Regions from separate parts of the Mesorhizobium sp. CA5 genome, predicted to be linked through region 2. Evidence: predicted binding sites of a transcription regulator. Region 2 holds the regulator's gene; each other region holds the start of a gene.
What was found. The regulator PhoB, encoded in region 2, activates phosphate uptake and scavenging genes when phosphate is short. The targets are predictions, from matches to a motif close to TGTCATNNANCTGTCAT.
Positions count from the first base shown of each region.

Region 1: LB529_RS00320 (LTA synthase family protein) is a predicted target of PhoB. The motif match lies at 2,146-2,162, and genes of this name have one in related genera.
Region 3: LB529_RS07635 (DUF1045 domain-containing protein) is a predicted target of PhoB. The motif match lies at 2,784-2,800, and genes of this name have one in related genera.

Region 1 is NZ_JAIUHJ010000001.1:60,776-66,120, forward strand. It holds gene LB529_RS00320 (LTA synthase family protein) at 172-2,097, opposite strand; gene fabD (ACP S-malonyltransferase) at 2,374-3,327, shown strand; gene fabG (3-oxoacyl-[acyl-carrier-protein] reductase) at 3,630-4,367, shown strand; gene LB529_RS00335 (acyl carrier protein) at 4,566-4,802, shown strand; gene fabF (beta-ketoacyl-ACP synthase II) at 4,837-5,345, shown strand, end outside.
Region 2 is NZ_JAIUHJ010000010.1:191,706-197,050, forward strand. It holds gene xylF (D-xylose ABC transporter substrate-binding protein) at 1-886, opposite strand, end outside; gene LB529_RS15635 (ROK family protein) at 1,155-2,396, shown strand; gene phoB (phosphate regulon transcriptional regulator PhoB) at 2,730-3,419, opposite strand; gene phoU (phosphate signaling complex protein PhoU) at 3,436-4,143, opposite strand; gene pstB (phosphate ABC transporter ATP-binding protein PstB) at 4,164-4,967, opposite strand; gene pstA (phosphate ABC transporter permease PstA) at 4,964-5,345, opposite strand, start outside.
Region 3 is NZ_JAIUHJ010000004.1:212,148-217,492, reverse strand. It holds gene phnN (phosphonate metabolism protein/1,5-bisphosphokinase (PRPP-forming) PhnN) at 53-679, opposite strand; gene LB529_RS07640 (alpha-D-ribose 1-methylphosphonate 5-triphosphate diphosphatase) at 676-1,815, opposite strand; gene LB529_RS07635 (DUF1045 domain-containing protein) at 1,938-2,645, opposite strand; gene iolB (5-deoxy-glucuronate isomerase) at 2,891-3,703, opposite strand; gene LB529_RS07625 (DUF3329 domain-containing protein) at 4,081-4,293, opposite strand; gene iolE (myo-inosose-2 dehydratase) at 4,358-5,272, opposite strand; gene iolD (3D-(3,5/4)-trihydroxycyclohexane-1,2-dione acylhydrolase (decyclizing)) at 5,308-5,345, opposite strand, start outside.

The sequences.
Region 1 (5,345 bases), on a different contig from region 2:
GCGAAACGACCTATCTCTTTGTTTTTTACGCAATTCCGGACGGAAACCGCTCACACTTTTCCTGGAATTGCTCTAAATCGCAGCGACAAAACCTTTCCAAGACCCGGCATCGAAAGATCGTTTCCCGCCACGGACCGGGATAGCCGCGATCGGCTGTGACCGCCGCTCAGCTCAGCTTGTATGCGCAACCAGCCTGTTCACCGTCTCGGGGAAGAAGTCGGGCGCCGAGAGCCGCTTGCCGAACATCATGTCGTATTGGATGAGCCGGAAATCGTTGATCTTCGGATCGATCTGCTTCTGCCTCGCCCAATCCGGCGTTGCTTCGCCCACGGGCGACAGGAGCAGGTTGCGGTCGATCACCCGGTAGTGTTCGCGCAGCGCGCCGAGGAAGCCGGTGTAATAGGGGTGGCTGATGCCTGCCGTGGTCAGGATATGATAGGGCAGGAAGGCCGGGCTCACCGAGCCGATGTTCTCGACCGGACCGGAGCGGTTCGACCAGATAACCAAAGGCGTATCGTGGTGTTCGAGCGCGGCGATCGCCGGCTCCTTGCGCGGCGCGACATTGTCCTTGAGGAAGCCGGTCTCGACATAGACGGGTCCGAGCGGCGGCAGATGATCGCCGAAGAAGGCGATGATGGTCGGCCGCTGGCGGGCCTTCGCCCAGTCGATCAGGCGCTGCAGGCCGCGGTCGGCGTCAGCCGACCCCTCGGCATAGGAAAGCAGCGATTCCCGCGCCCAGGAACTGATCGGCGCGTCGATCGAATGCGTCGGGTTGTAGTAGCGGTAGGGCTCATAAGGACCGTGGTTCTGCAGGCTGACGGCGAACAGGAACACCGGATCGTCGCTGGTGTCGGCCTCGCGGATGATCTCGTCGGTCATCGCCGCGTCGGAAGCCAGCGGCCCGCGCTTTTCCATCGGCGGCAGCGTCTCTTCGGAGCGGAAGTCGTTGAAGCCGAAATCGGCATAGACGGCGCCGCGGTTCCAGAACCAGTTGGTGCCGGGATGGATGGCGCGCGCCCGGTAACCCTGGCTCTTCAGGAAGGTCGCCAGCGACGGGGTCGGGGTGCGCACATATTGCTGATAGGGGATCGAGCCGGCCGGCAGGAAGGCGTTGGAAAAGCCGGTCAGCGCCTCGAACTCAATATTGGCGGTCATGCCGCCGAACTCGGGCGAGAACATCGAGCCGGAGCGCAACGCCCTGACCGTCGGGATAGGGTCGGGCTTGATGGTGACGCCGGGCAGGTGCGTCGGATCCCAGAAGGATTCGCTCATCACCACCACGATATCCGGCTTCTCGTCCGGCATGGAAGCGGCGGCGTCGGGGCGCTGGATCGCGGCCATCGTCTTCTCGGAATAGCCGGGCGGCGCCGCGACATGCGCCATCGGCACGTTCATCGCGAAGGCCAGCGCAAAGCCGTTGGAGGCGTAGTTCTCCTTCTGGTCCCACATGATCGGGATGATCTGCAGCCGGTCGCGCGTCCACGAGAAGGTGGCGTAGTCCATGATCGAGACGAAGAAGGCGAGCAGCGGCACGGCAAGCACCAGCCGCGCCAGGCGGCCCTTGCGGCTGAGGATGGGCACTCGCCGGCGCCAGGTCCGCCAGCCGTAGACGAGCAGCGTCAGACCGCCGACGATGCCGACCGCCAGCATGACGGCCGTCCACGGGCGCTCGCGCACCAGGAGCGGCATCAGCGCCATGATCTGGCGGGCGAACAGGAAATCCGTGGGATAGAGCGGGTCGCCGAGGTAACGCGATTTCTGGTGGCCGACAAAGGCCAGCGCCAGCGTCAGCGGCGCCACGATCATCAGGCTCTGGTGGCTTCGGCCGAGTATGGCGTCCAGCCCGAGCAGCACCAGGGCGAAGACGATGATGGTGGTCCAGCCGGGCTTGAAGGGCTGCATGAAGAAATCGACTGTGCCGAAGAAATCGCCGCGTACGATCAGCTCGATCGCGAAGACGAGCAGGGCTGAGGCAAGAAGCGTCGACAGGCCGTAGCGTACGGTCGGCCAGGCTCGTCCCGGCAGATAGCCGGTGGACGGATCGTCTTCCAAAAATTGCGGCGCGGGTTTGGCCGCGCCTTTCCTGATCCTTGCCACTTTGCTTCCCCGGCCCTTGTCACGCGTCTTCCACTCGCGTCACGCCACTGTCATCGAAATGTCACGCAAAGCTAGCGCCTGTGGCGGAAATAAGAAGAGCCAGCAAACTAAACGTGAGCGGTTTTCATCAGGTGTGATCAAGTAAAAGGCCTTTTGGAACAGGCAGTCAGCAGGATTTCCGACCGAAATGCAGGCCGAAGAGACGCCTGCGGGCTTGACTTGGCTGTCCGCCTTGCGCCAGAGGCAGACAAAACCAGCCTCTGGAGAGACCTCAAAATGGCCGTCGCATTCACCTTTCCGGGACAGGGCAGCCAGGCCGTCGGCATGGGCAAGGACCTCGCCGATGCATTCCCCGAAGCGCGTCGCGTCTTCGAGGAAGTGGACGCAGCGCTCGGCGAAAAACTGTCGAAACTCATCTGGGAAGGGCCGGAAGAGACGCTGACGCTGACCGCCAATGCCCAGCCGGCGCTGATGGCGGTGTCGCTGGCGGCGATGCGCGCGCTCGAAGCGCGCGGCTTCTCGCTGAAGGACAAGGTGGCTTATGTCGCCGGCCATTCGCTCGGTGAATATTCCGCGCTTGCTGCGGCCGGCTTCGTTTCGGTCGGCGACGCGGCGCGGCTGCTTCGGACCCGCGGCAACGCCATGCAGGCGGCGGTGCCGGCCCGCGAGGGCGCCATGGCCGCGATCATCGGGCTGGAACAGGCCGACGTCGAGGCCGCTTGCGCCGAGGCAGCTCGCGAGGTCGGCAACGGCTCCGTCTGCCAGGTCGCCAACGACAATGGCGGCGGCCAGCTGGTGATCTCCGGCGCCAGGCCGGCGGTCGAGCTGGCGGCGAAGCTGTGCACCGAAAAAGGCGCCAAGCGGGCGCTGATGCTGCAGGTTTCCGCCCCCTTTCATTCGGCGCTGATGACGCCTGCCGCCGACATAATGCGCGAGGCGCTGGCCGGTGTCGCGAAATCCGCGCCGGTGGTTCCGATCGTCTCGAACGTCACCGTAACCCCGACCAGCGACCCCGATGAGATCGTCCGCCGCCTGGTCGAGCAGGTGGTCGCCCGCGTACGTTGGCGAGAGACGGTGGAATGGTTTGGCGCCAACGGCGTCGCGAGCCTCTATGAAGTCGGCGCAGGCAAGGTGCTGTCGGGCCTGGCGCGCCGCATCAACCGCGACATCGCCACCGGCGCCGTGGGCACGGCGGCGGAAGTCGAGGCCGCGCTGGCGGCTTTGGGGTGAGGCCCCGTTTTCGTCATTCTAGGGCGGAGCAAGGAGCGAAGCGACGCAGCGCAGACCCTAGAATCCATGCCGTGACTTGGAAGTGCCGCCGCGGTGCAGAATTCTGCTCCGTTGCATCCTTCGGCCAATGTCACGGCATGGATCCTCGGGTCTACGCGTCCGCTTCGCTCCCGCTCCGCCCGTGGATGACGACGGGAAGGAGGCCTTCGCCAATGTCCGACGCTTGTCTAGCGTGACTTGGACGATATGACGTATACGGAACGCGACTGCTTGCAGCCGTCTGGAAAAATGAGGTTGAAGATATGTTCGAACTGACCGGCCGGAAGGCGCTCGTCACCGGCGCATCGGGAGGCATCGGCGAGGCGATCGCCAGGGTGCTGCACAGCCAGGGCGCGATCGTCGGCCTGCACGGCACCCGTGTGGAGAAGCTGGAAGCCTTGGCGGGCGAATTGGGCGACCGCGTAAAACTGTTTCCGGCGGACCTGACGAACCGCGACGCGGTCAAGGCGCTCGGCCAGAAAGCGGAGGCCGATCTCGAGGGCGTCGACATCCTGGTCAACAATGCCGGCATCACCAAGGACGGCCTGTTCGTGCGCATGTCGGACGCCGACTGGGATTCGGTGATCGAGGTCAACCTCACCGCTGTGTTCCGGCTGACCCGCGAACTGACCCATCCGATGATGCGCCGCCGCCATGGCCGCATCATCAACATCACCTCGGTGGTCGGCGTCACCGGCAATCCCGGCCAGACCAACTACTGCGCCTCCAAGGCAGGCATGATCGGCTTTTCCAAGTCGCTGGCGCAGGAGATCGCCACCCGCAACATCACCGTCAACTGCGTCGCCCCGGGCTTCATCGAATCGGCCATGACCGACAAGCTCAACGACAAGCAGAAAGAGACGATCATGGCCGCGATCCCGACCCGGCGCATGGGCACCAGCGTTGAAGTGGCGTCCGCCGTCGCTTATCTCGCCTCCAACGAGGCGGCCTATGTCACCGGCCAGACCATTCACGTCAACGGCGGCATGGCAATGATCTGAGGCGGGGCGGGCGCCTGTGAAAACAGCCATTTCGGCTTGGACGCCCGTCATTTTTCGTGTAATGCGGCCCGCAACCCGGCGGTTCGGGCAAAAACCGGTCCTGTGGCGTTGCGTTGCCCGCAAGACCATCTTTCAGCTTGATTAGCGGCATTCCGCCCGCTAACGAAGATAGACAACCTAAGACGAGGATTGCCCCAAATGAGTGACACCGCAGAGCGCGTCAAGAAGATCGTCATCGAGCATCTCGGCGTCGATGCCGACAAGGTGACGGAGCAGGCGAGCTTCATCGACGATCTGGGCGCGGACAGCCTCGACACGGTTGAACTCGTCATGGCGTTCGAAGAAGAGTTCGGCGTCGAGATTCCGGACGATGCGGCCGAGACCATCCTCACCGTCGGCGACGCCGTCAAGTATATCGACAAGGCCTCGGCCTGAGTTCTTTCGCAGGCATAACCGGGGAGGACCTGCGATGAGGCGTGTCGTCGTCACGGGCCTTGGCCTGCTTTCGCCGTTCGGCATGGGCGTCGAGCATAGCTGGCGGGAATTGCTCTCCGGCCGCAGCGCCTGCCGGCGCGTCACCGAATTCGAGGTGGACGATCTTGCCTGCAAGATCGCCCACATCATTCCGCGCGGCGACGGCTCGAACGGCACCTTCAATCCGGAGGCTGTGCTCGAGCCGAAGGAACTGCGCAAGATCGGCGAGTTCATCCTCTACGGCATCGCGGCCGCCGACGAGGCGCTGGCCGATTCCGGCTGGAAGCCTGAGACACATGAGGACCAGTGCGCCACCGGCGTTCTGATCGGCTCCGGCATCGGCGGCATCGACGGCATCGCCGAGAACGCGATGATCCTGAAGGAACGCGGCCCGCGCCGCATCAGCCCCTTCTTCATCCCCGGACAGATCATCAATCTGGTTTCTGGCCAGGTTTCCATCCGCCACGGCCTGAAGGGCCCGAACCATGCGGTGGTCACTGCATG
Region 2 (5,345 bases):
AGTCCTTGGCGCCGGCGATGTCGCCCATCTTCTTGCCGTCGGCGAGCTGCGAGGCGATCTCGGCGGCGTTCTTGCCGAGCTCGCGCGCGTCTTTCCACACCGACACGGTCTGCGTGCCGAGCGCGATGCGGTTGAGCGCCGCGTGGTCGCCGTCCTGGCCCGAGACCGGCACGGTGCCGGCCAGCCCCTGCGCCGTCAGCGCCGCGACAACGCCGCCGGCAGTGCCGTCATTGGCAGCCACGACCGCGTCGACCTTGTTGTCGTTGGCGGTCAGGAACTGCTCCATGTTCTTCTGCGCGTTGGCCGGCAGCCAGCCGTCCGTGTAGGCCTCGCCGACATTCTTGATCTTGCCGCTGTCGATGGCGTCCTTCAGGACTTCCATGGAGCCCGCGAACAGGAAGTCGGCGTTCGGATCGGAGCCCGAGCCCTTGATGAAGACATAGTTGCCGTCCGGCTTGGCCTTGAACACCTCGCGGGCCTGCATGCGCCCGACTTCCTTGTTGTCGAAGGTCAGATAGAACACGTCCTTGTTCTCGATCAGGCGGTCATAGCCGACGACCGGGATTCCTTCATCGAGCGCCGTCTGCACCGCCGGGCCGATTGCCGAGGCATCCTGCGCCAGGATGATCAGCGCGTTGGCGCCCTGCGAGATCAGGCTTTCGACGTCGGTTAGCTGCTTGCCCGGATTGGACTGCGCGTCGGCCGAGATATACTTGTCGCCGGCGGCCTCGATGGCGGCCTTCATCGCTGCTTCGTCGGTCTTCCAGCGCTCTTCCTGGAAATTCGACCACGACACGCCGATCACCTTGTCCTTCGCCTCGGCGACAGACGCCAGCGTCAGCGACATGGCAACGCCCGCCAGAATGGCGGCTGCAAATTTCTTCATGATATCCTCCCTGCGCCCGTGCGGCGCGACCCAGACTGGCCCGAAGGCCGGCACAGAGGCTTTTTTTCGAGCCTCAAAAAAATAGTGGTCCAGCACCACAGCGCTGTCAACCGAGATTCTGATGGGTTTTGATGGGCTCAGGCATTTTTTTCGGTATCCGCAATAAATAATGACATGGTCCCTGGCTTCTGCCACAATCCCTAGCGTGTCAGCGACAGGCCATGGCATTATCACAAGGCCGCGATGACCGGGGAGGACGTGCGAAACGATGTCGGTCGGAATCCGCCATGACGACTTGCGCCGGCGCAACCGCGCCATGGTGATTTCGGCGGTACGCCGCGCCGGTCAGCCATCACGGACCGAAATTGCCGCCACCACCGGGCTCAGCCACTCGACCATTTCGGCGATCTCCGCCGACCTGATCCAGGAGGGCATTCTCACCGAAAGCAAGGCCAGCGAGCCGACGGCGTTGAAACGCGGCCGGCCGCAGATCGGCCTGGCGCTGAACCCTGAAGCCGCCGCGGTGCTGACCGTGGTGTTGTCTCTGAACTTCCTGTCGGTCGCCGTGATCGACTATGCCGGCCAAGTTGTTGCGGAGGAGCAGCAGCGCCTGGACACGCTTGTTATGCCCCGCGACGAGTTGATCGGCGAATGCGTGGCGATCGTGCGGCGCCGGCTGCAGGATCCCGACCTCGACATTGGCAGCGTCGCCCGCATCGCCATGGGCATTCAGGGCATCACCGATTCGCATGCGCGCTCCATGCTGTGGTCGCCGATAACGCCGCTGACCGACATTCCTTTCGCCGACATCCTAGAGAAGGAGTTCGGCATCTCCGCCACCATGGAGAACGACTGCAACATGATGGCGGTGGCGCTGCAATGGCGCGACCCGGAGCGCTATCGCGACGACTTCATCGCCATCCTGTTGTCGCACGGCATCGGCATGGGTCTCGTGCTCAAGGGTGCGCTGTTCACCGGCACGCATTCATCCGGCGGCGAGTTCGGCCACATGATTCACCGCCCGGGCGGGGCGCTTTGCCGCTGCGGCCGCCGCGGCTGCGTCGAGGCCTATGCCGGCAACTATGCGATCTGGCGCAGCGCCATGAAAATGAGCGAGGACGCCGAGCCGGTCGACGTCGGCGACGCCGACATGCGGGCCCTTGCCGCGAAGGCGCGCGAGAGGGACGGCCCCGAACGGGAGGCTTACCGCCGGGCCGGCGAAGCGCTTGGTTTCGGTCTCGGCAGCCTGTTCGCCCTCATCGACCCGGCGCCTGTCGCCATGGTCGGCGTCAGCGCGGCCGCCTTCGACCTAATCGAGCCGGCGCTAAGGGAAGCGATCGCCCAGACGGCCGGCGGCCAGCACTCCGAATCGATCTCCTTCGACACCGAGCCGAACGAGTTGCCGCTGATCCGCGAAGGCTGCGCCATGCGCGCGCTGACCTTCGTCGACCAGGAGATTTTCGCGCCGGGAGGCCAGGCAAGAGCGGGGACGGGAAAGAACGTGGCCTGAGGCAGCCTTGAAGAGGTCCGGGGACAGCAGCAGACGCTTGAAATTAGCGAAGGGAAGGCCCCGCAGCTTCGTCATTCCAGGGCGGAGCAGGAGCGAAGCTCCGTCGCGGAGACCCTGGAATCCATGCCGCTACCTCACGCGTCGAGCGCAGCGGCACAGAATTCTGGACTGTCGCAACGCATCGACATCACGGAATGGATCCTCGGGTCTGCGCTGCGTCGCTGCGCTCCTTGCTCCGCCCGTGGATGACGAAGCACAAGCGTCTCGACTAATCGCCAATGCACGCGATCCGATGCTGGAGACAGAATCCGTCAGCGCCTCGGCGCCTTACCCCTAATCTTCCCTGATCGCGTAACCCGCCCCGCGGATGGTGCGGATGACATCCGGCATGCGGCCGTTGTTGACGGCTTTGCGCAAGCGGCCGACATGGACGTCGACGGTGCGTTCGTCGATATAGATCGTCTCGCCCCAGACATTGTCGAGCAGCTGGCTGCGCGAGAACACCCGGCCGGGATGACGCATCATGAATTCCAGCAGCCGGAACTCGGTCGGGCCGAGCCTGATCTCGCTCTTCTTGCGGTAGACGCGGTGCGATTCGCGGTCGAGCACGATGTCGCCGACCTTGAGCACGCTGGACAGCACCTCCGGCTTGGCGCGGCGCAGCAGCGCCTTGACGCGCGCCATGAACTCCGGCGTCGAGAACGGCTTGACCAGATAGTCGTCGGCGCCGGTCGAAAGGCCGCGCACGCGGTCGCTTTCCTCGCCCCGCGCCGTCAGCATGATGATCGGCAGCCGCTCGGTCTCGGGCCGCATCCTCAGACGCCGGCAGAGCTCGATGCCGGAAACCGCGGGTACCATCCAGTCGAGCACGAGCAGGTCGGGGACGTTTTCCTGAAGGCGGATTTCGGCCTCGTCGCCGCGGGTCACCACTTCGACCTGGTAACCCTCGGATTCGAGATTGTAGCGGAGCAGCACCCCAAGCGGCTCCTCGTCCTCCACCACCATGATGCGTGGCGCGATCATTGGCAGATACCCTTCGTCAGGCGGCCGGCGCCGACATTGTCGTCTCGTCCTGCTTGGGACGATTCGCGGGCAATTGCGTGCCGGTCAGCACATAATAGGCGTTCTCGGCGATGTTGGTCACATGGTCGCCGATGCGCTCGAGATTCTTGGCGCAGAACAGAAGATGCGTGCAGGCGGTGATGTTGCGCGGGTCTTCCATCATGTAGGTCAGGAGCTCCCGGAAGACGGATGTGTATTTGACGTCGATGCGCTCGTCGTCGTTGCGAAGCTTGGCCAGCGCCGTGGCGTCGCCCACCGTATATTCCTGGATCACGGCCTGGACCTGGATCAGCACCAGCTGCGCCATGGAATCGATCGAATGCGTGAGGTCGCGCGGCGCGGCGCTGACGCCGACCGAGCCGACGCGCTTGGCGATGTTCTTGGCGAGGTCGCCGATGCGTTCGAGGTCGCCCGCCATGCGGATCGAGCCGACCACATTGCGCAGGTCGTCGGCCATCGGCTGGCGCTTGGCGATCAGCGTGATGGCACGGTCGTCGAGCTCGCGCTGGCGCGCGTCCATGATGGCATCGTCGGAAACGACGCGCTGCGCCATGGCATTGTCGGTCTCGAGCAGGGCCTTGGTCGAAGCGCCGACCATCGAGCTGGCGAGATCGCCCATGTCGTTGATGAGCCGGCTGATCTGCCTCAGATCCTCGTCGAAGGAAGCGACGGTATGTTCGGCCATGATGATGTCCTCGTATGAGCTCAGCCGAAGCGGCCGGTGATGTAGTCCTGCGTGCGCTTTTCGCGGGGCGAGGTGAAGATCTTCTCGGTCCGGTCGAACTCCACCAGCTCGCCCAGATACATGAACGCCGTCTGCCGCGACACGCGCGCCGCCTGCTGCATGTTGTGGGTGACGATGACGATCGTGTAGTCGGCCTGCAACTCGTCGATCAGTTCCTCGATCTTGGCGGTCGACAGCGGATCGAGCGCCGAGGCCGGCTCGTCGAGCAGGATGACCTCGGGCTTCACCGCAACGGTACGGGCGATGCACAGGCGCTGCTGCTGGCCGCCCGAGAGGCTGAGGCCGCTGGCGTTGAGCTTGTCCTTGACCTCGTTCCAGAGTGCTGCGCGCTTCAGCGCCTGCTCGACGCGGCTGTCCATCTCGGCCTTGCTGATCTTCTCATAGAGCCTGACGCCGAAAGCGATGTTCTCGTAGATCGACATCGGGAACGGCGTCGGCTTCTGGAACACCATGCCGATCTTGGTGCGCAGCAGGTTGAGGTCCTGCGAGCGGTCGAGGATGTTCTTGCCGTCGAGCAGCACCTGGCCCTCGGCGCTCTGCTTCGGATAGAGCTCGTAGATGCGGTTGAGCACGCGCAGCAGCGTCGACTTCCCGCAGCCCGACGGGCCGATGAAGGCGGTCACGCTGCGCTCGGGCAGGGACAGGTTGATGTCCTTCAGCGCCTTCGACTGGCCATAGTAGAAATTGAGGTTCTTGACCTCGATCTTGGCCTTCTCGACGGTCGTGTCGGCTGCGTTCAGGTCGGTGGACAACATCGGTTTCATCTGTCCTCTCTGCGTCCGGTTAGGCTGCGGGCGATGATGCTCAGCCCGAGAACCGTCAGGGTGATTATGAGTGCGCCCGTCCAGGCCAGTTGCTGCCATTCCTCGTAGGGGCTGAGAGCGAACTGGAAGATGGTTACCGGCAGGCTGGCCATCGGCGCATTGAGATTGCTCGACCAGAACTGGTTGTTGAGCGCGGTGAAGAGAAGCGGCGCCGTCTCGCCGGAGATGCGGGCGATCGCCAAAAGGATGCCGGTGACGATGCCGGAGAGCGCCGCGCGATAGGCAACCGAGCGGATCACTACCCAGCGCGGTGCTCCGATGGCGGTGCCTGCTTCGCGCAGCGCGTTGGGCACAAGGTTCAGCATGTCCTCGGTGGTG
Region 3 (5,345 bases), on a different contig from region 2:
CTCGGCGCTTCGCGCCGATCCACCTTCTCCCACAGGGGGAGAAGGGAAAGCGCTAGATCATGTCCGACAGATCCGAGAACGCCATCGCCTTGCGCAGCACCTCGGCGAAGCGTTCGCCGGCGATTTCCTTGTCGCCGCTGTTGTCGATCGAGGTCACGTCCGGTCCCGTCAGCTTGACGCTTGTGCTCCGCGCCAGGCGGGCAAGCACTTCGCCGCGCGATTCACGGCCGCGCGCCGCCAGCCGCTCGGCGAGGATCTCCGGCGTGGCGGTGATCTCGACCACGGCCAGGTTGGCGTAGCGCTCGCGCAGCGCCGGGATGACCGATCGAGAGACATTCGCCACGGCTACATGACCGTTGGCCACGGCCCAGTCGACATCGGCCGGCAGGCCATAGCGCAGGCCGTGCGCGTCCCAGCACAGCGAGAAGGCGCCGTCCGCCTCCGCCTCGGCAAAGGCGGCATCGGCCAGCGTGTCGTGGTCCTCGCTTGCCGTGTCGCTCGGCCTGGTGATGACACGGCGCACGAATTCCAGCCGCGTCTCGCCGGCAAAGCGCGCCTTGGCGTAGCCGATCAGCGTGTCCTTGCCGGCGCCGCTCGGGCCGACCACCGCGACGAAGACGCCGTTGCGAATCGGCAGGCTGTCGGCCAGCTCGCGCTCGATGAGGGCCGAGACCATCATGCGACCCGGCCGCCCTGACGCCACACGGTGCGCACGACCGGCACATGGTCGTCCACGCGCACCCGCACCAGGTCGGCCCGGCGGCCGGGCTCGATGACGCCGCGGTCGGCGAGGCCGATCGCTTCGGCCGGGTTCTTCGAGACCATGGCGACCGCCTGCGGCAGCGAGATGCCGTCGACGACATCGCCAAGGAAGAAGGCCGACTGGATCAGGCTGAAGGGGATGTAGTCGGATGAAAGGATGTCGAGCAGGCCGTCGGCGGCAAGCGTGCGCGCCGAGACATTGCCGGAATGCGAGGCGCCGCGCATGACGTTCGGCGCGCCCATCAGCACCCCAAGGCCTGCGGCTTTCGAGGCCTTGGCGGCCTCTTGCGTCGTCGGGAACTCGGCGACGCGCACGCCCTGCTCGATCGCTTCGTCGACATGGCCGGCGGTCGCGTCGTCATGGCTCGCCAGCACGATGCCGCGCTCCTGGCAGGCGGCCGAGATGAAGACGCGGTTCGGACCGGAATTGCGGGCCGATTCGGCCATCCGCTTCTCGCAGAATTTCTGGAAGTCGCGGTCCGTCAGCTTCAGCTTGCGCTGGTAGTAGTAGGCATAGGTCTCGAGGTTGACGAACTGGCGCTGTCCGGGCGCATGGTCCATCAGCGAGGCGAGCTTAACCCGCTCGTCGGTCTCGAAATTGGCGAAAGCCTCGAGGCAGTCCGGCGCCGAGACCTCGCAGCGCAGATGGATGAAATGGTCGGCCCTGAGCCGGTCCTGGCGCACGCTGTCCTCAATCGCGTCGGCCAGCTTGCGAACGTCGTCGGATTTCAGGTCGGCATCCTCGTCCATGCCGACGCGCAAGGCGTCGAGCACCGTCGTGATGCCGGCGGTCGCCACCTGGGCGTCATGGGCAAGCACGGCGGCGATCGGGTTCCAGCGCACTTTCGGGCGCGGCGCGTAATGGCCTTCGAGGTGATCGGTGTGCAGCTCGACAAGACCTGGGATGATGTAGTCGCCGCCCATATCCTCGCCGGCGCGGGCAGCCCCCGGCTCGACGGCGGCAATCAGGCCATCGCGCAACAACAGCGAGCCCTCGACGATTTCATCGGGCAGCACGATGCGGGCATTGGTGAGAACGGTTTCGGCGGTCATCTCGGGCGGTCCTATCTCAAGCAGTCGTTTCAGAGCAATTCCAGGAAAAGTGCTTTGCGGTTTTCCGTCCGAAATTGCGTAAACAAAAAGATGGGGCGGTTCAGCGTTTCCGCTGATCCGTCCTATGCGGTCTTGCGGGCAGGCCTGCGGCCAAGCGCATGATGGGAAAGCACCATGAACGGGGCGCCGGGCTCGCTTTCGACGAACAATGTCAGCGCATCCACCGGCACCGGCTGCCGCAGCACATCGGCGAACAGGCCGTCGATCGCTGCACGAAGACGTGGGCTTTCCTGTGGCCCGACCCGCCCCGAGAGCGTCATGTGGAAGCGGAACGTGTCGAAGACGTAAGGGTAACCCCATTGGCAAAGGTTGCGAAACTCGTCCGGCTTCAGCGCATCGGGGCTGCGGCGCTCGATCTCGGCCTCGGTCAGCGGCGCGCGGAACGAATCGAAGGCGCGCACCACCTCGCCGGCGAAATCGTTGAGCGGCGCGAACTGCGTTTCCGGCACCAGCGCGAAGAAGCCGTCGATCTGGCCGACGACGAGACGCGGGATGATCACAGGCGGCGTCGTCTCGGCGAAAGCGTCGAGCGCGGCGCGCAGCGAAGCTTCCGTCTCGTTCGGCGCCAGCCGGAACGGCGCCTTCAACGTCGCATGGAATCCGTAGCGCCGGGCGGAGGCTGTATGGAAAGCGACTTCCGCGGCCGACAGATCGCCCACGGCCTCGACCGGCCGCGTCGCCGCGCCGAACGGGTCGCGGCCCAGCCAGTTGGCGGCAATGCGCGCCAGCTTCTCGTCCTGCCCCGGGGTGTAGTAGATCGCGTAGCGCATGGGCGTTCCTCGTCAAGCGCGCTGCGCGCCCCAAAGGAATATGCGACGCGCTTCAAGTCATGGTCTTGGCAAGTCGTGGCCCAAACGCCGGAGCGCTTGCGGCGACATGCACCGGAACCGCTGCCATAGGTGATTTCCATGACGGATTGACGAAGCTTTCGTGGGTTTTCGAAGGCAAGTCCAGCACGGAGCTTGTTAGCCGACGATTTTTCCGGGCTGGACCAACGGCTTTGCCGGCGTGCCGATCAGGCCTTCATCAGCCATTCATGCTCGGCCGCGTTGTGGAATTTCCACGTCCGCTTCGGTCCGGCCATGACGTTGAGGTAATAAAGGTCGTAGCCGTGGCAGGCCGCGCAGGGATGATAGCCCTTGGGCACCAGCACGACATCGCCGTCCTCGATCGCCATCGCTTCGTCCAGCTCGCGCACGCCGTTGCGGTCGGCATCGGTGTAGACGCGCTGGAAGGCAAAGCCCTGCGGCGGGTTGAGGCGGTGATAATAGGTCTCCTCGAGATAGGATTCGGCCGGCAGATTGTCCTGGTCGTGCTTGTGCGGCGGGTAGCTCGACGTGTGGCCGCCGGGCGTGATCACCTCGACCACCAGCAGCGAATCAGCCGGCTTGCCCTCGGGCAGGATGTTGGTGACGTAGCGCGTGTTGGTGCCCTTGCCGCGCACCTCCTGGCCGAGATCGTCAGGTCCGATGACGCGCACCGGCAGGCCGCCGCTTAAGCCGGGCGCCGAGCAGACGGCGAGTTCCAGCTCGGTATCGGCGGTCACCGACCAGTCGGCGCCTTGCGGCACATAGACCGACCACGGCTTGCCTTCGAAGGGCGACATGCGCTCGCCGAGCAGGCCGAGATCCTTGCCGCCGGCCGATGCCTTGCCCTTGCCGGTGACGAACACCAGGCAGACCTCGCGCTCGCCGGTTTTGCCGGACACCGTCTCGCCCGGACGAAGCCGATGCAGGTCGAAACCGACATAGGTCCAGCCGGCGCTTTGCGGCGTGACGTGAGCGACATGGCCGTGGCCCTTGTCGGCCTTGACGAGCAGTTTCGACATTTTTGTCTCTCCTATTCCGTTGGCCTTCGTTGGTTGCGGATCAAAGATCTTGCCGGCTGACAGAACCAGCACAACCTTCGAGATTGGCCGAGGCCTCCAAACTTCGTCATTCTAGGGCGAAGCAGGAGCGCAGCTCCGTCGCGGAGACCCTAGAATCCATGCCGTTACCTCAATCGAAGGGCGCTGCGGAGCAGAATTCTGTACCGCAGCGGCTGCTTCGAAGTCACGGAATGGATCCTAGGGTCTCCGCGACGTCGCTGCGCTCCTTGCTCCGCCCTAGGATGACGAAGCGAGGGGCGTTTCGGCTAATCGCCAACGCATGCGATCCGCCATGCACGCAGTATCCGATCCGTAGACGCTTCTGAGCCATGGATTAGTCACTCCTTCGGTCCGGGTTCGGCCTTGTTCTCCTCAATCGGCTTATAGAGGTAGAAAAACTGCCACACGGCATAGCCGGCGAAGCCCAGCGCGATGACGCCCCAGAACGGCGTGCCGGACGCGAATTCGATCACCGACCAGACCAGGCAGACCGCGACGACCGCGATACGGCGCCACAGCGGCCGGAAGAAGGGATGCTCATAGTCTTTCATCGCGCCAATCCAGGATTTGCCCAAAGCACAACGGATAAACCGGGCGCCCCGACTAATCCACTGCTCAGGCCGGAAAACCCTGCGTCTCGACCGTATAGCCGGCGGCCGTCATCACCCGCATAAGTTCCTTGTGGCCGACCTGGGCCATCTTGAGCGGCGGGTTCTTCTTCGGATCCTGCTCGGCCTCGACCACGAACCAGCCTTCATAGCCATGATCGGCGAAACGCTGGACAATCGCCCCGAAGTCGAGTGAGCCGTCGCCCGGCACGGTGAAGGCGCCGAGCGCCACGGCGTCGAGGAAGGACTGTTTCGTGCGGTCGAGCCTGTCGATCACGCCCATGCGAACATCCTTCACATGGACGTGGTTGATGCGCTTGTGGTGATTGTCAATGGCGCGCAGCACGTCGCCGCCGGCAAAGGCGAGATGGCCGGCATCGAGCAGCAGCGGAATGCCTTCGCCGGAGTTGCGCATGAAGGCGTCGAGCTCCGGCTCGGTCTCGACCACCGCCGCCATATGGTGATGGTAGGAGAGCGGCATGCCTTGCTCAGCGCACCACTCGCCGAACTCGGTGACGCGCCGGCCGTAAGCCTTCATCTCGTCATCCGAAAGTTTCGGCTTGGTGGCCAGAGGCTTGGAGCGGTCGCCCTGAATGGACCGGCCGACCTCCCCATAGACGATGCAGGGCGCATCGACCGCCTTGAACAGGTCGATCATCGGCTGGATGCGGTCCTTGTTCCGGGAGATGTCCTCGTTGACAAGCGTGCCCGAGAACCAGCCGCCGCAAAGCGTGACGTCGGCCTCCTTCAGGATCGGCAGCATCACCTTCGGATCGTTGGGGAAGCGGCGGCCCATCTCCATGCCGGTGAAGCCGGCCGAGCGCGACTGGCGCAGGCATTCTTCCAGCGACACGTCATCGCTCAATTCCACGAGATCGTCGTTCCACCATGCGATGGGGGACATGCCCAGTTTGGCTTTCAAGTCGTCACTCCAATGTCGGTTCGTTGCGAGCCGGTTCAGCCCTGACGGCTGCCCACGGCTTCCTCGTATTTCT